Regions from separate parts of the Allobosea sp. 05L423 genome, predicted to be linked through region 2. Evidence: predicted binding sites of a transcription regulator. Region 2 holds the regulator's gene; each other region holds the start of a gene.
What was found. The regulator LexA, encoded in region 2, represses DNA repair genes until DNA is damaged. The targets are predictions, from matches to a motif close to TGTTCNNNNTGTGTTCNG.
Positions count from the first base shown of each region.

Region 1: parE (DNA topoisomerase IV subunit B) is a predicted target of LexA. The motif match lies at 1,354-1,371, and genes of this name have one in related genera.
Region 3: ruvC (crossover junction endodeoxyribonuclease RuvC) is a predicted target of LexA. The motif match lies at 1,196-1,213, and genes of this name have one in related genera.

Region 1 is NZ_JBFTOA010000002.1:302,581-304,842, reverse strand. Features, by position in the region: gene AC1DNE_RS05480 (glycosyltransferase family 4 protein) at 1-773, opposite strand, end outside; gene AC1DNE_RS05475 (hypothetical protein) at 845-1,045, opposite strand; gene parE (DNA topoisomerase IV subunit B) at 1,383-2,262, shown strand, end outside.
Region 2 is NZ_JBFTOA010000002.1:624,081-626,342, forward strand. Features, by position in the region: gene AC1DNE_RS07015 (molybdopterin molybdotransferase MoeA) at 1-574, shown strand, start outside; gene lexA (transcriptional repressor LexA) at 759-1,469, shown strand; gene AC1DNE_RS07025 (ComEC/Rec2 family competence protein) at 1,463-2,262, opposite strand, start outside.
Region 3 is NZ_JBFTOA010000011.1:60,226-62,487, forward strand. Features, by position in the region: gene AC1DNE_RS20930 (YebC/PmpR family DNA-binding transcriptional regulator) at 1-178, shown strand, start outside; gene AC1DNE_RS20935 (sulfite exporter TauE/SafE family protein) at 301-1,116, opposite strand; gene ruvC (crossover junction endodeoxyribonuclease RuvC) at 1,234-1,746, shown strand; gene ruvA (Holliday junction branch migration protein RuvA) at 1,914-2,262, shown strand, end outside.

The DNA.
Region 1 (2,262 bases), 320 kb from region 2:
GCGACAACCGCCGCTTCAGCCAGAAGATCGGCCGCCTTTTCCTGCGTGAAGCGCCCGAGGAAGAGCGCGTGGCGGTTGGCCGCGACATCGGCTGGCGCGCGCTTCTGCGCCTCCATCATGTTCTCGACGACGATGTGGCGGGCATTCTTCGGCAGGAAGGGCTCGGCGAAGCTGCGGGCAAAGGGGCTGACATGGATGAAGAGCGGCGCGCGCAGTCGATGCAGCGCCGCGTCCGAGCGCCATTGGCGCGCGACCCGGACGAGCTTGTGGCCATAGGAGGCGCGATCACAATTCCTGCCGATGCAGGACGCCGACAGCGGCTGGCGGTGGCAAGGTCTGCCGGCGCGGAAGTCGAAATAGCCGCCGACCGGACAGAACGAGAAATAGTCGTGCATGGTGATGGCGACCGGCAAGCCGCTCTCACCGGCGGCGGCGATGGCGGCCGGGCTGAACGCCTTGGTCCATTGATGCAGGTGGACGAGCGTTTCCCCGGGCGGCTGCCGGCGCAGCAGGGCGCCGAGCGCGTCATGCGCCTTTGCGTTCCAGATGCCCTGACGGGCGGCGGCGAGCCGGCTGCCGACCTTCCAGACCTCTTCGCCCTCGAACAGTGCCACCTCGATATTCGGGTGCTGCAGCCGCTCGGACACGGGACCGATCATGCAGGCGAAGACGATCCGGACGCCGGCCTCCGCGAGGCCACGCGCGCTTTCGATCGCAACCTTCGCCGCGCCGCCATTGACCGAACCAAAATCGCTGACGATGACGCAACGCATGTGCGGAAGGCCCCTCCGCCCTCAGGGGTAGGGCCAAAAGGTTGATATTTCTGCGCAGGCCGTCCGAGCGATCAGTAGAAATGCAGAGCGGCGAGCCCGGCCGCTGCGGCGATCGCTGCGCCCCACCACAGCCAGCGCGATAAGGCGCTTTCGGGCGCCGCTGAAAGGGAGCCGCCGACGACATCCTCATGGCCGAAGCATTCCCCCGCGAGGCGCGCCGTGCGCTGCAGACCCGCGATGCCCTTCACCGGCACTGACTGACGCGACGCCACGGTCTTCTCCCTCCCAGCCCGATCATAGCGCATTGCGATTCTCCGCATAGGCCCGATCGTGACACCGATCCTCGGTGGCGATGGTTAACGCAGGCTGAATGCCTCGGTTCCGGTGCTCTTCTGCCACGGCAACGTCACACGCAGATGACGACCGGTGCATGGCTCCAACGAGAGAGTTTCGATGTGTCGGGGAGCTGTCTATAAGCAGATCGGCTTAGGCGCGGCGCCCGGTGCCGCAACCGAGCCTGATCGAATGCCGGATCAAATAACCAAGTCGCACAATCCGTCCTTCATGCACTAGGATTGGGCGGAACGAATCAGGAAACATCAGGCAGTGATGGACGAGAACGGCGATCTTTTCGGCGGGGAGCCGGAGCGGCCTCGCGCGGCTGATCCCAAGCCGGAAGCGCGCTCGCCGGCCGCAGCTCCGAAGGCGCCGGCCGGTTCCGGCGCTGCGCCGCGCAACGGCACGCTTTCCGAGGCCGGCTATGACGCCTCAGCCATCGAAGTGCTGGAGGGACTGGAGCCGGTCCGGCGCCGGCCCGGCATGTATATCGGCGGCACCGACGAGCGCGCGCTGCACCACCTCTTCGCCGAGGTGATCGACAACGCCATGGACGAAGCGGTGGCGGGCCATGCCACCTTCATCGATGTCGAATTGTTCGAGGACGGCTCGATTGCCGTCACCGATAACGGCCGCGGCATTCCGGTCGATCCGCACCCGAAATTCCCCGGCAAATCGGCGCTCGAAGTCATCATGACGACGCTGCATGCCGGCGGAAAATTCGACTCCAAGGCCTATGAGACTTCGGGCGGCCTGCACGGCGTCGGCGTCTCCGTCGTCAATGCGCTGTCCGACCGGCTCGAGGTCGAGGTTGCGCGCGGCAAGACGCTCTATCGCCAGATCTTCTCGCGCGGCCTGCCGCAGGGACCGCTGGAGACGGTCGGCGCCGTCGCCAACCGGCGCGGCACCAAGGTGCGCTTCCATCCCGATGCACAGATCTTCGGCGAAGGCGCGCATTTCTCCCCGGCCCGCCTGTTCCGCATGGCGCGCTCGAAGGCCTATCTCTTCGGCGGCGTCGAGATCCGCTGGACCTGTGCGCCGTCGCTGCTGAAGCCGGAAGGCGATGTCGCGGCGGAGGCCGTGTTCCGCTTCCCCGGCGGCTTGCGCGACTATCTCGGCCGCGAGATCGAGGGCAAGGACCTGGTCGCCGAGC
Region 2 (2,262 bases):
CGGCGGTGCCGTTCTCGATCTCGGCATCGCCCGCGACGACCACGCCGACCTCGCGGCCAAGATCGGCCAGGCGCGGGACGCCGACGCCGACGTCCTCATCACACTCGGCGGGGCCTCGGTCGGCGCGCATGACCTCGTGCAGGAGGCGCTGACGCGGGCCGGCATGTCGCTCGGCTTCTGGAAGATCGCGATGCGGCCGGGCAAACCGATGATGACCGGCCGACTCGGCCGCATGGTCGTGGTCGGCTTGCCCGGAAACCCGGTCTCCTCGATCGTCTGCGGCCATCTCTTCGTCCTGCCGCTGATCGAGGCTCTGCTCGGCATTGGGGAGGCCGACCGCGACCGCAGCATCCCCGCCCGCCTCGGCCGTGACATGCCGGCCAATGACGAGCGCGAGGACTATCTGCGCTCGGAGCTCGCACTGAGGCCGGATGGCTGGGTGGCGACGCCCTTCGACCGGCAGGATTCCTCGATGCTCGGCACGCTGGCACGGGCGCAGGCATTGACGATCCGGCCTGCCCATGCCGCGCCGGCAAAAAAAGGCGACATCTGCCGCATCCTGCCGCTGCGCTAGATCACCGCTCATCCTGTCGGACGCGATCGTAGCGATCTGTATAGGGTTATCGCATCGGATCTGCCCGAAAAGTGGATTCCACTGTTCGCTTCGATGCCGGAGCCCGCTTGCGGAACACAAGTGGAACGCGTATGGTGTTCCTGCTTTGTTTCGAATCTAGCCTTCGAGAAGGCCGGCGGGGATCATGCTGACACGCAAGCAACACGAACTCCTGCGCTTCATCCAGGAACGCTTGCGTGAGAGCGGGGTGCCGCCCTCCTTCGACGAGATGAAGGATGCGCTCGATCTGCGCTCCAAGTCGGGCATTCACCGGCTGATCATGGCGCTGGAGGAGCGCGGATTCATCCGTCGCCTGCCCAACCGGGCGCGTGCGCTCGAGATCATCAAGATGCCCGACGGGCTCGGCGCCCCGCAGCAGCGGCAGCGTTTCAACCCTGCGGTCGTCCAGGGCGGCCTCGGCTCGCAGCCGAATCTCACCAAGCCACGCCCTGCGGCCGATGAGGACAGCCGCTCCTCCATCGCGATCCCGGTCATGGGCCGCATCGCCGCCGGCACGCCGATCTCGGCGATCCAGAACCGTAGCCACACCGTCTCGCTGCCGCCCGACATGCTCGGCTCCGGCGAGCATTACGCGCTGGAAGTGCGTGGTGACTCGATGGTCGAAGCCGGCATCCTCGACGGCGACACCGTCATCATCCGCAAGCAGGATTCGGCCAATACCGGCGACATCGTCGTGGCGCTGATCGATGACGAGGAAGCGACGCTCAAGCGACTGCGCAAGCGCGGCTCCTCGATCGCGCTCGAAGCCGCCAACCCCGCCTATGAGACGCGCGTGCTCGGGCCGGACCGGGTCAAGATCCAGGGCCGCCTCGTCAATCTGATGCGGCGCTACTGAAGGCGCTCGACCTCGGCTTCGCCGTCGGCGGAAGCCGGTGTCACACTCGGAGGCGCTGTCGAGGCTTGCGCAGGGCGCTGTTCACGGCGGCGGCTCCAAGGGCGGTCGGCAGCGTTCTGCTCCGAGACATGGCTGCTCCACCCCGATCCTGTTCGATAGAGCGAAGTCGCGCCGTCGCGCGATAACGCCATTCGCTCGATCAGCCGTGCCTTGCAGGTTCCGCTCCAGGGGATGGCCGTGACGACGAGGTCAGCTCGCATGCAGTCCTCGATAAGCCCCAACCTGTCGCGCGTGTAGGAGACGGTGCGCTGATCCGGCGTCCGTGCGACGCAGCCGAGCGCATCGCAGCTAATGCCGGCCCGCAGCGTCGGATCGTCCGGCGAACGGCGATCGCCATCAGCAGCGAGCCATTGCTGCAGCACGAAACGGCTCGGCTTGCCCGCAATCGCGAGGCGGCCATCCGGGCCCCGCACCGCCAGCCCCGAACCGTCGCGTTCGATCAGGATTTCCGGCCGCTCCGGCTTGCCGGCGATGGCCACGCCGAGCAGGAGCGGCAGCGCCGCCAGCCAGCGCCAGGGCGTGGTCCAGAGCGTCAGCCACAGCAGCGCCAGCACGAAGCAGGTCAGCACCGCCGGCCCGAAGGCTGCGATCATCACCGTGGAATGGTCGATGCTTGCGACCCAGTGCGCCACCTTGAGCACGACATCGGAAGCCAGCCCCATCAGCGCCCAGGCGGGCCAGTCCAGTCCGAAGGGGTAAGCCAGCACGCCGAAGACGGCCGCCGGCATGACGA
Region 3 (2,262 bases), on a different contig from region 2:
CGGCGCGCCCGCCTCGGCCAAGCCGGTCTGGCGGCCGACGACGACGGCCCCGCTCGACGAAGACAAGGCGGCATCGATGATGAAGCTGATGGAAGCGCTCGACAACGACGACGACGTCCAGAACGTCTTCGCCAATTTCGAGATTGCCGACGACATCATGGCCAAGCTCAGCGCCTGATCCCGGCCAGCCGTCATTCTCGGGCGAAGCGAAGCGCAGACCCGAGAATCTCATGCCGGAAAACGCGGCGGCACCTCCTGGTCACGAGATGCTCGGGTCAAGCCCGAGCATGACGGCTTGCATTACCGCCCGATCAGCGCATCCCAGAGCGGCAGGCTGATCAGCGCACTCAGGAAGATCACCAGATAGGCGCCGCGCCGGAAGCTCTGCTCCGAGGCCAGCCGGAAGCCATGCGTGCCGGCCCAGAGCCCGATGCCGTAGACCGCGAAGAGCGGCACCGCCATCAGCAGCGCGCCGAAGATGAGAATGCCTTTCCACCACAGCACCGCGCCGCTGATCAGCGTCGAGACGCCGAAGAAGGCCTGCATGTTGGCCCGCGTCTTGTGCCGGTCGTTGCGCTGGGCACCCAGCCAGAACACCGCCAGCGGCATGCCGCCGATAGAGGCCATGCCGTTGAAAAGTCCGGACAGCGCGCCGACCCCGAGCGAAAGCGGGATCGTCGGGCGCCCGTGATAGCGCCAGCCCGAGGCCATAAGACCGACCGCAACCAGCACCAGCGAGGCGAGCAGCCAGCGCATCGTCTCGCGGTCGAGCCAGGTCAGAAGCCAGATGCCGGCCGGCAGCGCCAGCGTCGCCGTCAGCAGGAGCGGCAGGATTTCGCCCCACTCGGCCCGCCTGGCGCTGCGCGCCGCGATCGGCAGGGCGAAGGGCAGGTCGATGAACCAGATCAGCCCCAGCGCCGCCACCGGCCCGAGCACCATCGAGGCCAGCGGCATGAATACCATCGCGAAGCCGAAGCCGGTGAAGCCGCGCACCAGCCCGCCGAGCAGCGTGGCGGCGAGCAGGACGGCGATGCCGTCTGAGGTCAGTCCGGGCATGAAGGCGGAGAGGCTGAAAGGCATGGCGTCGGCGTCGGAGAAGCTGATCCGGCGAACCATGCCCGCCGCTGCGCGGCAAGAACAACTTTCCTTTTTGATGCGATCGATGAGCGGAATTCATCTCCGCCCAAGTTCCGGGCGGGACAAATCCGAAACACCCGCTAGTTTGGCAACGTTATGGCACCCGCGATTCGCATCATCGGCATCGACCCCGGCCTCCGGAAGACCGGCTGGGGCGTCGTCGTCTCGGAAGGCAACAAGCTCTCCTTCGTCGCCTGCGGCTGCGTAGAAAGCGACGGCACTCTCGCCTTGGGCGAGCGCCTGCGGCAGCTGCACGAGGGACTGCACAAGATCATCGCCACGCATCGCCCGCATGAGGCGGCCGTGGAAGAGACCTTCATCAATCGCGATCCGCAATCGGCGCTGAAGCTCGGCCAGGCGCGCGGCATCGCATTGGTCGTGCCCTCGCTGGCCGGCCTGAGCGTGGCGGAATACGCCGCCAATCTCGTCAAGAAGACGGTGGTCGGCGTCGGCCACGCCGACAAGAAGCAGGTGCAGGCAATGATCCGCGTGCTCCTGCCCAAGGCCGAGACCCGCTCCGCCGATGCGGCGGACGCGCTCGCCGTCGCGATCTGTCATGCCCAGCATCGCGGCATGAAGGCGCTGGTCGCGCAATTGAAGGCATCGTGAGGGCCATGCTGTCATCTGGTAATTTTTGCGAGGCTCGTACCGCGCAGGTCATCCCGGACGCAGCGAAGCGGAGATCCGGGATCCATGCCTGAACCTCTATCGGCGGCGCTCCGGCATGGATCCCGGGTCTCCCTGCGGTCGCCCGGGATGACAGGCGGAGAATATCGATGATCGGCAAGCTCAAGGGCCTGATCGATTCCTATGGCGAGGACCACGTTATCATCGACGTGCAAGGCGTCGGCTATGTCGTGCAGTGCTCGGCGCGCACGCTGCAGCGCCTGCCCAAGCCGGGCGAGGCGGCGGCGCTCTCGATCGAGACCCATGTCCGCGAGGATGCCATCCGCCTCTACGGCTTCATGTCCGACGTCGAGCGCGACTGGTTCCGGCTGATGCAGGTGGTGCAGGGCGTCGGCGCCAAGGTCGCGCTCGCCATCCTCTCGACACTGGACCCGGGCGCGCTCGCCACCGCCATCGCCACCAACGACAAGGCGGCGATCGCCCGCGCCCCGGGCGTCG